3 regions of the Planococcus versutus genome follow, and region 2 is predicted to be linked to each of the others. Evidence: a T-box and tRNA genes for the amino acid it is inferred to sense, from the RefSeq annotation. Region 2 holds a T-box; the other regions hold tRNA genes.

What was found. A T-box is a leader RNA that pairs with one kind of tRNA and senses whether it is charged. The one in region 2 lies ahead of alaS (alanine--tRNA ligase), so its partner is inferred to be a tRNA-Ala.
Region 1: it has a tRNA-Ala gene. The T-box ahead of alaS (alanine--tRNA ligase) is inferred to sense a tRNA for this amino acid. The anticodon was not compared.
Region 3: it has a tRNA-Ala gene. The T-box ahead of alaS (alanine--tRNA ligase) is inferred to sense a tRNA for this amino acid. The anticodon was not compared.

Annotation. Positions count from the first base shown of each region.
Region 1 is NZ_CP016540.2:79,458-83,939, reverse strand. It holds rRNA gene I858_RS00420 (23S ribosomal RNA) at 1-488, opposite strand, end outside; rRNA gene I858_RS00415 (16S ribosomal RNA) at 698-2,247, opposite strand; tRNA gene I858_RS00410 (tRNA-Ala) at 2,484-2,559, opposite strand; tRNA gene I858_RS00405 (tRNA-Pro) at 2,566-2,642, opposite strand; tRNA gene I858_RS00400 (tRNA-Arg) at 2,670-2,746, opposite strand; tRNA gene I858_RS00395 (tRNA-Leu) at 2,778-2,866, opposite strand; tRNA gene I858_RS00390 (tRNA-Gly) at 2,891-2,965, opposite strand; tRNA gene I858_RS00385 (tRNA-Leu) at 2,971-3,055, opposite strand; tRNA gene I858_RS00380 (tRNA-Lys) at 3,077-3,152, opposite strand; tRNA gene I858_RS00375 (tRNA-Thr) at 3,164-3,239, opposite strand; tRNA gene I858_RS00370 (tRNA-Val) at 3,247-3,322, opposite strand; rRNA gene rrf (5S ribosomal RNA) at 3,333-3,448, opposite strand; rRNA gene I858_RS00360 (23S ribosomal RNA) at 3,588-4,482, opposite strand, start outside.
Region 2 is NZ_CP016540.2:1,409,117-1,413,598, forward strand. It holds gene recD2 (SF1B family DNA helicase RecD2) at 1-2,198, shown strand, start outside; T-box leader at 2,472-2,681, shown strand; gene alaS (alanine--tRNA ligase) at 2,723-4,482, shown strand, end outside.
Region 3 is NZ_CP016540.2:155,284-159,765, reverse strand. It holds gene I858_RS00875 (GNAT family N-acetyltransferase) at 1-298, opposite strand, end outside; gene I858_RS00870 (LysR family transcriptional regulator) at 313-1,194, opposite strand; gene I858_RS00865 (citrate synthase/methylcitrate synthase) at 1,299-2,378, shown strand; tRNA gene I858_RS00860 (tRNA-Ala) at 2,448-2,520, opposite strand; tRNA gene I858_RS00855 (tRNA-Lys) at 2,552-2,624, opposite strand; tRNA gene I858_RS00850 (tRNA-Gln) at 2,635-2,709, opposite strand; tRNA gene I858_RS00845 (tRNA-Tyr) at 2,729-2,812, opposite strand; tRNA gene I858_RS00840 (tRNA-Val) at 2,833-2,908, opposite strand; tRNA gene I858_RS00835 (tRNA-Glu) at 2,914-2,988, opposite strand; tRNA gene I858_RS00830 (tRNA-Thr) at 3,039-3,111, opposite strand; rRNA gene rrf (5S ribosomal RNA) at 3,156-3,271, opposite strand; rRNA gene I858_RS00820 (23S ribosomal RNA) at 3,353-4,482, opposite strand, start outside.

The sequences.
Region 1 (4,482 bases), 1.3 Mb from region 2:
ACTAGGAAGTATTTAGCCTTGGGAGATGGTCCTCCCAGATTCCGACGGAATTTCACGTGTTCCGCCGTACTCAGGATCCACTCTGGAGGGGAAGGGTTTTCGGCTACGGGGCTGTTACCCGCTGTGGCGGACCGTTCCAGGTCGCTTCGCCTAATCCTTCCTTTTGTAACTCCGTATAGAGTGTCCTACAACCCCAAGAGGCAAGCCTCTTGGTTTGGGCTGATCCCGTTTCGCTCGCCGCTACTCAGGGAATCGCATTTGCTTTCTCTTCCTCCAGGTACTTAGATGTTTCAGTTCCCTGGGTCTGCCTTCTCATGTGCTATAGATTCACACATGGATCCTGTCCCATTAAAGACAGGGGGTTCCCCCATTCGGAAATCTCCGGATCATCGCTCACTTACAGCTCCCCGAAGCATATCGGTGTTAGTGCCGTCCTTCTTCGGCTCCTAGTGCCAAGGCATCCACCGTGCGCCCTTTCTAACTTAACCACTGGTTAATTAAAAAGTTGTGGCAACATGTGCCACGCGTACTTTGAATCCATGTTTCATTTGTTTCAATGTCGTTTTATCCAGTTTTCAAAGAACAAGTCTGAAAGTCACAAAAAAAGGCGTTGCCGCCTGAAGATGAACCTTCAAAACTGAACGCAAAACGTCAACCCCGGAGCACCTAAGGCGCCCGGTTCCGAATTTATCCTTAGAAAGGAGGTGATCCAGCCGCACCTTCCGATACGGCTACCTTGTTACGACTTCACCCCAATCATCCGTCCCACCTTCGGCGGCTGGCTCCACAAGGGTTACCTCACCGACTTCGGGTGTTACAAACTCTCGTGGTGTGACGGGCGGTGTGTACAAGGCCCGGGAACGTATTCACCGTGGCATGCTGATCCACGATTACTAGCGATTCCGGCTTCATGCAGGCGAGTTGCAGCCTACAATCCGAACTGAGAACGGTTTTCTGGGATTAGCTCCCCCTCGCGGGTTGGCAACCCTTTGTACCGTCCATTGTAGCACGTGTGTAGCCCAGGTCATAAGGGGCATGATGATTTGACGTCATCCCCACCTTCCTCCGGTTTGTCACCGGCAGTCACCTTAGAGTGCCCAACTAAATGCTGGCAACTAAGATCAAGGGTTGCGCTCGTTGCGGGACTTAACCCAACATCTCACGACACGAGCTGACGACAACCATGCACCACCTGTCACCACTGTCCCCGAAGGGAAAAGTGTATCTCTACACCGGGCAGTGGGATGTCAAGACCTGGTAAGGTTCTTCGCGTTGCTTCGAATTAAACCACATGCTCCACCGCTTGTGCGGGCCCCCGTCAATTCCTTTGAGTTTCAGCCTTGCGGCCGTACTCCCCAGGCGGAGTGCTTAATGCGTTAGCTGCAGCACTAAGGGGCGGAAACCCCCTAACACTTAGCACTCATCGTTTACGGCGTGGACTACCAGGGTATCTAATCCTGTTTGCTCCCCACGCTTTCGCGCCTCAGCGTCAGTTACAGACCAGAAAGTCGCCTTCGCCACTGGTGTTCCTCCACATCTCTACGCATTTCACCGCTACACATGGAATTCCACTTTCCTCTTCTGTACTCAAGTTCTCCAGTTTCCAATGACCCTCCACGGTTGAGCCGTGGGCTTTCACATCAGACTTAAAGAACCGCCTGCGCGCGCTTTACGCCCAATAATTCCGGACAACGCTTGCCACCTACGTATTACCGCGGCTGCTGGCACGTAGTTAGCCGTGGCTTTCTGGTGAGGTACCGTCAAGGTGCCAGTAGTTACTTGGCACTTGTTCTTCCCTCACAACAGAGTTTTACGATCCGAAAACCTTCGTCACTCACGCGGCGTTGCTCCGTCAGACTTTCGTCCATTGCGGAAGATTCCCTACTGCTGCCTCCCGTAGGAGTCTGGGCCGTGTCTCAGTCCCAGTGTGGCCGATCACCCTCTCAGGTCGGCTACGCATCGTTGCCTTGGTAGGCCATTACCCCACCAACTAGCTAATGCGCCGCGGGCCCATCCTGCAGTGACAGCCGAGACCGTCTTTCCGTGCAGCCTCAGGAGAGGCCGCAAACTATTCGGTATTAGCACCGGTTTCCCGGAGTTATCCCGATCTGCAGGGCAGGTTGCCCACGTGTTACTCACCCGTCCGCCGCTAAACCAAAGGAGCAAGCTCCAATGGTTCCGCTCGACTTGCATGTATTAGGCACGCCGCCAGCGTTCGTCCTGAGCCAGGATCAAACTCTCCATTATAGAGAACATTTGACTGCTCTAGTTGTTGCTGGCACCATCCGAAGATGGCTTGATCTACAAAATGCTGATCAGTAAATTTTCGTCACGCACACCGAGATGAAAAACAACTTTGCTCTGTTTGCCAAAGGCAACCTTTGCAAAAGGCAACCTTTGCAAAAGCCGTGCTCACACCGAGGTTCTCGTGACGTCTTTCGTTGACGTTTTGCTGTTCAGTTTTCAAGGTTCAACTATCAAAATGGTGGAGCCTAGCGGGATCGAACCGCTGACCTCCTGCGTGCAAGGCAGGCGCTCTCCCAGCTGAGCTAAGGCCCCATTGTTTGGTCGGGAAGACAGGATTCGAACCTGCGACCCCTTGGTCCCAAACCAAGTGCTCTACCAAGCTGAGCTACTTCCCGAACTTGAGATGCTGGATGTAAAAATTATGGTGCGCCCGAGAGGACTCGAACCTCTAACCGCTTGATTCGTAGTCAAGTACTCTATCCAATTGAGCTACGGGCGCATATGATGCTATTCACTGTTTTGTGAAAAGATGGTGCCGAGGACCGGAATCGAACCGGTACGGTAGTCACCTACCGCAGGATTTTAAGTCCTGTGCGTCTGCCAGTTCCGCCACCCCGGCTTAGGGTCGATAAAGATTAAAAATTGGAGCGGAAGACGAGGTTCGAACTCGCGACCTCCACCTTGGCAAGGTGGCGTTCTACCACTGAACTACTTCCGCAAAAATGGTGCGGGTGAAGGGAGTCGAACCCCCACGCCCGAAGGCGCTAGATCCTAAGTCTAGTGCGTCTGCCAGTTCCGCCACACCCGCGTGGCAATTATTAAATTAAAATGGTGAGCCATGAAGGATTCGAACCTTCGACCCTCTGATTAAAAGTCAGATGCTCTACCAGCTGAGCTAATGGCTCATTTACATGAGTGGTGCCGGAGAAAGGAGTCGAACCCTCGACCTACTGATTACAAGTCAGTTGCTCTACCAACTGAGCTACTCCGGCAAAAAAATGGTGGAGGATGACGGGATCGAACCGCCGACCCTCTGCTTGTAAGGCAGATGCTCTCCCAGCTGAGCTAATCCTCCAATATGTATTGCCCAGCGACGTCCTACTCTCACAGGGGGAAACCCCCAACTACCATCGGCGCAAAAGAGCTTAACTGCCGTGTTCGAGATGGGAACGGGTGTGGCCTCTTTGCCATCATCACTGGACTATTTTTTTCGAAAGACAAGATTTAGTATACCAGTACTCCTGGTATTTTCAAGCTTTTTTTCAAAAACTTGTACTTATTCTTTCAAAACTGGATAAACGACAGGTGAAACAAATCGTGCATGATTCGCGTACAGTTTGTTGGTTAAGTCCTCGATCGATTAGTATTCGTCAGCTGCACGTGTCGCCACGCTTCCACCTCGAACCTATCTACCTCATCGTCTTTGAGGGATCTTACTTGCTTGCGCAATGGGAAATCTCATCTTGAGGGGGCTTCGTGCTTAGATGCTTTCAGCACTTATCCCGGCCACACATAGCTACCCAGCGATGCCCTTGGCAGAACAACTGGTACACCAGCGGTGTGTCCATCCCGGTCCTCTCGTACTAAGGACAGCTCCTCTCAAATTTCCTGCGCCCGCGACGGATAGGGACCGAACTGTCTCACGACGTTCTGAACCCAGCTCGCGTACCGCTTTAATGGGCGAACAGCCCAACCCTTGGGACCGACTACAGCCCCAGGATGCGATGAGCCGACATCGAGGTGCCAAACCTCCCCGTCGATGTGGACTCTTGGGGGAGATAAGCCTGTTATCCCCGGGGTAGCTTTTATCCGTTGAGCGATGGCCCTTCCATGCGGAACCACCGGATCACTAAGCCCGTCTTTCGACCCTGCTCGACATGTACGTCTCGCAGTCAAGCTCCCTTCTGCCTTTACACTCTGCGAATGATTTCCAACCATTCTGAGGGAACCTTTGGGCGCCTCCGTTACTCTTTAGGAGGCGACCGCCCCAGTCAAACTGCCCGCCTGACACTGTCTCCCAAGCCGATCAGGCTTGTGGGTTAGAATTTCAATACAACCAGGGTAGTATCCCACTGACGCCTCCGCCGAAGCTGGCGCTCCGGAATCTAAGGCTCCTACCTATTCTGTACAAGTTGCACCAAAATTCAATATCAGGCTACAGTAAAGCTCCACGGGGTCTTTCCGTCCTGTCGCGGGTAACCTGCATCTTCACAGGTACTATAATTTCACCGAGTC
Region 2 (4,482 bases):
ATCCGCGTTACGGCGTTCAATTTCAAGTGGAAACTTTTACAAAAGAAGTACCTGAAACCGAACAAGGCATCATTCATTATTTATCAAGTGATATGTTTAACGGCATTGGCCGGAAAACGGCGGAAACTATCGTTAAAAAACTAGGCAAAGACGCGATCAAAAAGATTTTAGAAGACCCTGATTCACTCGATAAAGTTCCGAGGTTATCTGCTGACAAAAAAGACACAATTCGCGCAACTTTACAAATGAACCTAGGTCTTGAACGCGTAATGATTCAACTAAATGATTGGGGCTTTGGTCCACAAGTTGGCATGCGTATTTATCAAGCATACCGTGAAGAAACTATCGACATTTTGACCAAAAATCCATTTCAGCTTATTGAAGAAATCGAAGGAATTGGTTTTCAACGTGCCGATGAATTAGGGATGAAACTCGGCATTACGGGTAGTCACCCTGACCGCATCAAAGCCTCGATTTTGCATATTCTCAATCAAGCTTCTTTGTCTGATGGACACGTGTTTGTAGATGCCCAAACGTTAATTCCAGTAGTTAAAGAAATGCTTGAAGCACGGCAACAAGAAGAAATTTCAATTGATGCGATTTCAAAAGCGGCAATTGAATTAAATGAAGAAGGCAAAGTGGCTGGAGAAGAAACACGGCTCTACTTGCCATCACTTTATTATTCGGAAGTGGGCATTGCGACAAAATTAGAAACATTGCTGGCTGAACAAGAAAATCGCGCAAAATTTCCGAGTTCAGAAGTGCGAAAAGCACTTGGCGAAGCTGAAGAACGTCTTGGAGTAAATTATGCTGAGACGCAAGTTGAAGCAATCGAAAATAGCATTAACTCATCTGTTATGATTTTAACAGGAGGACCAGGTACTGGGAAAACAACCGTTGTTCGTGGACTTGTAGAAATTTACGCCGAGCTTCACGGATTATCACTCGACCCTAAAGAATACGCAAAGAAAAAAGAACCTTTTCCGATTATTCTTGCAGCACCAACTGGACGGGCGGCTAAACGGTTGAGTGAATCTACTGATTTGCCAGCTATGACCATTCACCGTTTGCTTGGATTTAATGGTCAAGAAAAAGACGAAGAAACAGAAAAAGAAATTGAAGGCAAATTGATTATTATCGATGAAATGTCGATGGTTGATACGTGGCTCGCACATCAATTGTTAAAAGCTGTACCGGAAGACGCCCAATTGATTTTTGTTGGCGACCAAGATCAATTGCCGCCAGTCGGACCTGGTCAAGTATTGCGCGATTTACTAGAATCAAAACGAATTCCAACTGTTGAATTAACGGATATTTATCGACAGTCGTCAGGCTCATCAATTATCGAACTGGCACATCAAATGAAAAAAGGGCAATTGCCAGAAGACATTACCGCAAAAACAGCGGATCGTTCTTTCATTAAAGCAGGTATAGACCAGATTCCGACAGTAGTTGAAAAAGTAGTTAAAAGCGCTTTATCAAAAGGTCATTCGATAAAAGATATTCAAGTACTAGCACCCATGTACAAAGGACCAGCAGGAATTGACGCTTTAAATCGATTGATCCAAGAATTGGTCAATTCAAATCCTGACGGCAAACGTAAAGAACTGGTATTTGGCGATATTACATATCGCATTGGTGATAAAATTTTGCAACTGGTCAACCAGCCTGAAAGCAATGTCTTTAACGGAGATATGGGCGAAGTTGTGGCTATTATGCGAGCAAAAGAAACCGTCGAAAAGCAAGATATGTTAGTCGCTTCATTTGATGGAATTGAAGTAACTTATGAACGCAGCGACTTAAACCAATTAACGTTAGCGTATTGCTGCTCGATTCACAAATCACAAGGCTCTGAATTTCCAACTGTCATCATGCCAATTGTGCGTGGCTACATGAAAATGCTACGTCGCAATTTACTATACACGGGCATCACGCGAAGTAAAGATTTTCTCATTTTATGCGGCGACCCAGGTGTTTTTCGTTATGGTGTCGAACGTACAGACGACGCGCAACGCATGACTACATTGAAAAGTCGCTTAGCGGTCGCGACTGACGAACCAAAAACCGAAGAACAAACAAAACAACTTGCACAGACAAAACAAAGCGGACCTATTAGCCTAACCGTTGAAAACGTTCACACTGTTCACCCAATGATCGGTATGGAAGGCATCACGCCACAAAATTTTATGGAAGCATAAAAGTTAGTTGTGAAGAAGGTATTCCACAAAATAGCTTCGCTTTCCCGCAGGAGTCTGCGCTATTTTGCTACATACCTTAAGATTTAACTTTTAGAAGAAAGAGTGTAAGGCGGCGACTCCTGGGGAGACAGCACGAGCTGAAGAGCCTGGACTGAGCGCGGCGAGGGAAGTGGCTGAAGCAGTGCCCCCGGAAAGCGTCCGCCTGGAGCGATTTCTTCACGTCGCTATTGACATCACGCAAAGCTTTTTCTATAATTCAAATTAGACTGATAGACAAACACATTGATGGAGACAGTATAAAATCGCATTCGAAAAGAAATGGAATCCTAGGCTGAAAGACTCCGACGACATTCGATTTTAGAAAGCTACTCTGGAGTGCAGCTAATTCCTGCCGTTGAACCGCGTTAAGGTGTTCGAGAGACACAGAGCGTTCTGCTTTGTGTAACTAGGGTGGTACCGCGAAATAAAGCCTTCGTCCCTTTTTTGGGATGAGGGCTTTTTATTATGTTGAGGAGGAAAAACACATGAAACATTTAAAAGCTGAAGATATTAGACAAATGTATATCGATTTCTTTAAAGAAAAAGGTCACGATCAGGAGCCAAGTGCACCGCTTGTGCCTTTTGAAGATCCTTCTTTGTTATGGATTAACAGTGGTGTTGCTACATTGAAGAAATACTTTGATGGTCGCGTCATTCCAAATAATCCACGAATCGTAAACGCACAGAAATCTATTCGCACAAATGATATTGAAAACGTCGGGAAAACAGCGCGTCATCATACGTTTTTCGAAATGCTTGGGAACTTTTCAATTGGCGAATACTTTAAAACCGAAGCGATTCACTGGGCTTGGGAATTTTTAACGGACGACAAATGGATCGGTTTTGATGCTGAAAAACTTTCTGTAACAGTTCATCCAGAAGACGAAGAAGCATATGCGATTTGGTTAAATGAAGTGGGTGTACCTGCGGAGCGCATCATTCGTTTAGAAGGGAATTTTTGGGATATCGGCGAAGGCCCAAGTGGTCCGAACTCTGAAATTTTCTACGATCGCGGCGAAAGCTATGGCAACGATTTGACTGATCCTGAACTTTATCCAGGTGGCGAAAATAATCGTTATTTGGAAATTTGGAACTTGGTGTTCTCGCAATTCAACCACAACTCAGATCACACCTACACATTGCTGCCTAAACAAAATATCGATACAGGAATGGGCTTAGAGCGCATGGCTTGTGTGGCTCAAGACGTACCAACCAACTACGACACGGATTTATTCGTACCGATTATCCGAAAAACAGAAGAAATTTCAGGGAAAACGTACGGCGAAGATGCGGATATGGATATGGCGTTTAAAGTGATTGCCGACCACATCCGTACGGTTGCATTTGCGATTGGTGACGGAGCACTTCCATCTAACGAGGGACGCGGTTATGTGTTACGTCGTTTATTACGTCGCGCAGTTCGTTATGCGAAAAAATTAGGCGTTGAAAAACCATTCTTGTTTGAACTAGTACCAGTGGTTGGAGACATTATGAAGAGCTTCTACCCCGAAGTAAACGACAAACAAGACTTTATCGTTCGTGTGATGAAACTAGAAGAACAACGTTTCCACGAAACGCTTCATGACGGCTTAGCGATTTTGTCTTCGGTAGTAGAAAAACAAAAAGCAGACGGGCAAACTGAAATCCCGGGTGAAGATGCATTTCGTTTGTACGACACGTATGGCTTTCCAGTTGAATTGACTGAGGAATATGCAGAAGAAGAAGGCATGAGCATCGACCATGAAGGCTTTGAAGCAGCGATGCAAGCTCAGCGTGATCGTGCAAGAAACGCGCGTCAAGACGTCAACTCTATGCAAACGCAATCGGAAGTACTTGGCAATTTGAAAGAAACGAGTGAATTTATTGGCTATAGCCAAACCGTTGCAAATGCGGAAGTTTTGGTTATGATCAAAGACGGAAAACTAGCTGAATATGCTCACGAAGGCGAAGAAGTAGACGTGATATTAGATCAAACTCCGTTTTACGCAGAAAGTGGCGGACAAATTGCTGACCGCGGAGTTTTGAGCAATGATTTGGTTCAAGCAACCGTTTTAACTGTTAAAAAAGCACCAAACGGCCAAAACTTGCATACGGTTCGTGTTGAAAGTGGAGAACTGACAAAATCGACTGTAGTGGCTCAAGTAGATGCAGCATTGCGTCGTCATACAGTGAAAAACCATACAGCAACACACCTTCTTCACCAAGCGTTAAAAGATACACTGGGAACGCATGTAAACCAAGCGGG
Region 3 (4,482 bases), 1.3 Mb from region 2:
GCGTTCTTTGAGCAGATTGCGCATAAAATGTTGAACCAATTTCGCAGCTTTTATTGGCTTCATCAATTGCATATATGCGTGTTGTACCGACAATTTCAGCCGTTTCAGGCTTTTCTACAACGAAAATTAGTACATTTGACTGGTTTAATCCGGATTCTAACCACGCAACCAAGTCTTCAAAGCTCTCTACTTGACTGAGCATGTGTTCAAAAATCTTAGGGTCATACAAAGCCCATAACGCTTCAAAATCCTCTCTTTTCAATAACCGTAACCGAATGCCATTAGACTCAATCATCATTTCAATCTCTCCTTCTAACTAAAATACACCGACTGAATACGTTCAATAAAATCTTGCTCCAGTGAGCCCATTTGCTTTACCAGAAAATAAGTAGAAACGACGGGCAACGGAAACAAATCAAAATGGACTTCCATTAATCGACCTTCTACTAGTTCTCGCCGAACTATCGACTTTGGCAAAAACGAAGTACCCAGTCCTTCTTGAACAAATCGTTTAACGATATGGGCTTGCGTCACTTTCATGGTGCGAATACCAGGTACATGCAATCGCAGGATTCCTAATAACTCTTCCCAAAAAACAGGATGATGATGCGTAAACAATGTTGCACTTCGTAAAGCTTGTTCTACTGAAACGACTGGTCCTGTCTCATCATCATAAGCATCTCTTGGTAAAACAAACAGCAATGGATCGTTGTATACGATAAGTGGCTCAATCAGACGACCGATCGGCGGCAAAGCCGAAATGCCAGCCGACACTTGTTCTGTTTCAACCAATTCTTCAATATCACTAGATTCTTCTACACGAATCACCAACTCTACTTGCGGATGTTGTTGTGTAAATGACTTTAGTACATAAGGCAAAACAGTTTCTGCCATTAAAGGTGAAATGGCTAGTGTCCATTTTTTTCGGTACCCTTGAGAAAAAGAATGCACCGCTTCGATACTGTTATCTAATTGCTTTAGTACTTTTTCGGCTTTTTCTTTGAAATACCTTCCTTCTTCTGTTAACGATACCCGGTTGTTGCTGCGCTTGAACAAAAGAAGACCTAAGTTTTCTTCTAATAACCGAATATGAACAGTCACACTGGGTTGTGACATCATCAGTCGTTCTGACGTCATTCTGAAGTTTAACGTTTCTGCAGCATCCACAAAGGTTCTCAACCACTGAACTTCCATGACATCCCTCATTCCGATTACTTTTCTTAATTGTCTCAATTATATATCTTTAATTTTTATTATCAAATAACGAGAGTAAACTAAAAGAAAAAGGAGGAATTCTGATGTTTCAACCAGGATTAAAAGGCGTAGTAGCCGTTCAAACTGCTATTGCTTCTGTAGATGGAGATTTAGGAGAACTGCGATACCGAGGCGAACGCATAGAAACAGTTGTTCGAGATAAATCATTCGAGGAAACAGCTTATTTTCTTTGGTTTGGTCAGTGGCCAAATGCGCAACAACTAACTCATTTGTCTAAACAGTTACTCAGCTACCGGAAACTGCCGACACATATTGTTGAAATTACGAAGCTTTTACCAAAAGAAATTTCGTTGATGGATGCTATGCGAACATTGATATCCGCATATCCAGATACTAATTTTCTAACGCTTTCTTCACAACAACAAGCTATTGCATTAACAGCAGCATTGCCTGTAATGACAGCGGCGTTTTATCGCTTTCAACACGAGCTTGAAGCTGTTGAACCAAGAGACGATTTGGGACATACAGCCAACTACCTATGGATGATCAGTAGACAACAACCTTCACCAGTACAAACGGAAGCACTTGATACTTATTTAAAACTAACGATGGAACATGGCATGAATGCTTCAACATTTGCAGCGCGCGTCACCATTTCTACCGAGTCTGATTTAGTGTCAGCGATTACTTCTGCGCTTGGAACGATGAAAGGTCCTCTTCACGGTGGGGCTCCTTCAGGCGTCATTGATTTACTAGACACCATAAAAACAGAAGACCGCATTGTTCCAGTTATTGAAGAAAAATTAAATCGAGGAGAAAAAATAATGGGCTTTGGTCACCGAATCTACCGTACAGAAGATCCGCGATCCATCATCCTCCGAGAAAAGTGTCTCGACCTTCATGGAGAAGATCCATGGCTTGATTTAGCAGTTGCTGCAGAAGCCGTTATCACCGATAAGCTAAATGAACGAAAACCCGGTCGTGCACTGTACACCAATGTAGAATTTTATGCCGCTGCTATTATGCGCTCGATCGCGATGCCTACCGAATTGTTTACACCCACCTTCAGCAGTGCACGTATTGTAGGTTGGACAGCACATGCACTCGAACAACAAGAACACAACGTCATTTTCCGCCCACAGTCCGAATACATCAAAACCTAAAAAAACCCCGTATCCAAATACATGGATACGGGGTTTTACACATGGATAGTACAAATACACATGGAACAATGGAGCCTAGGGGGCTCGAACCCCTGACCTCGTCACTGCCAGCGACGCGCTCTCCCAGCTGAGCTAAGGCCCCGCGCTGAACAGGCGCAAGGATGTTAAAAGAATGAGCCATGAAGGATTCGAACCTTCGACCCTCTGATTAAAAGTCAGATGCTCTACCAGCTGAGCTAATGGCTCACAGTAAAAATGGCTGGGGTACCTGGATTCGAACCAGGGCATGACGGGATCAAAACCCGTTGCCTTACCGCTTGGCTATACCCCATTAATTACTATAAGAAAACTGGTGGTGGGGGGCAGATTCGAACTGCCGAACCCGAAGGAGCGGATTTACAGTCCGCCGCGTTTAGCCACTTCGCTACCCCACCGTATAAATTTACGAAAAAAGTGGTGGAGGATGACGGGATCGAACCGCCGACCCTCTGCTTGTAAGGCAGATGCTCTCCCAGCTGAGCTAATCCTCCAAATATGGTGACCCCTACGGGATTCGAACCCGTGTTACCGCCGTGAAAGGGCGGTGTCTTAACCGCTTGACCAAGGGGCCTAAATTAACTCATTTTTTAACTTCCTATTTAGAAACTCTAAAAAAAGAAAAGCTTCCAACCGGATTCGAACCGGTGACCTCTTCCTTACCATGGAAGCACTCTACCTGCTGAGCTATGGAAGCAAGGTAAAAGAATCATGAGGAACAAAAAAAATAAACATAGAATAGCCCAGCGACGTCCTACTCTCACAGGGGGAAACCCCCAACTACCATCGGCGCAAAAGAGCTTAACTGCCGTGTTCGAGATGGGAACGGGTGTGGCCTCTTTGCCATCATCACTGGACTATTTTAATTGAGTGCTTGTTCACTCAAAACTGGATAAACGACAGGTGAAACAAATCGTGCATGATTCGCGTACAGTTTGTTGGTTAAGTCCTCGATCGATTAGTATTCGTCAGCTGCACGTGTCGCCACGCTTCCACCTCGAACCTATCTACCTCATCGTCTTTGAGGGATCTTACTTGCTTGCGCAATGGGAAATCTCATCTTGAGGGGGCTTCGTGCTTAGATGCTTTCAGCACTTATCCCGGCCACACATAGCTACCCAGCGATGCCCTTGGCAGAACAACTGGTACACCAGCGGTGTGTCCATCCCGGTCCTCTCGTACTAAGGACAGCTCCTCTCAAATTTCCTGCGCCCGCGACGGATAGGGACCGAACTGTCTCACGACGTTCTGAACCCAGCTCGCGTACCGCTTTAATGGGCGAACAGCCCAACCCTTGGGACCGACTACAGCCCCAGGATGCGATGAGCCGACATCGAGGTGCCAAACCTCCCCGTCGATGTGGACTCTTGGGGGAGATAAGCCTGTTATCCCCGGGGTAGCTTTTATCCGTTGAGCGATGGCCCTTCCATGCGGAACCACCGGATCACTAAGCCCGTCTTTCGACCCTGCTCGACATGTACGTCTCGCAGTCAAGCTCCCTTCTGCCTTTACACTCTGCGAATGATTTCCAACCATTCTGAGGGAACCTTTGGGCGCCTCCGTTACTCTTTAGGAGGCGACCGCCCCAGTCAAACTGCCCGCCTGACACTGTCTCCCAAGCCGATCAGGCTTGTGGGTTAGAATTTCAATACAACCAGGGTAGTATCCCACTGACGCCTCCGCCGAAGCTGGCGCTCCGGAATCTAAGGCTCCTACCTATTCTGTACAAGTTGCACCAAAATTCAATATCAGGCTACAGTAAAGCTCCACGGGGTCTTTCCGTCCTGTCGCGGGTAACCTGCATCTTCACAGGTACTATAATTTCACCGAGTCTCTCGTTGAGACAGTGCCCAGATCGTTACGCCTTTCGTGCGGGTCGGAACTTACCCGACAAGGAATTTCGCTACCTTAGGACCGTTATAGTTACGGCCGCCGTTTACTGGGGCTTCAATTCGCACCTTCGCTTGCGCTAAGCACTCCTCTTAACCTTCCAGCACCGGGCAGGCGTCAGCCCCTATACGTCACCTTACGGTTTTGCAGAGACCTGTGTTTTTGCTAAACAGTCGCC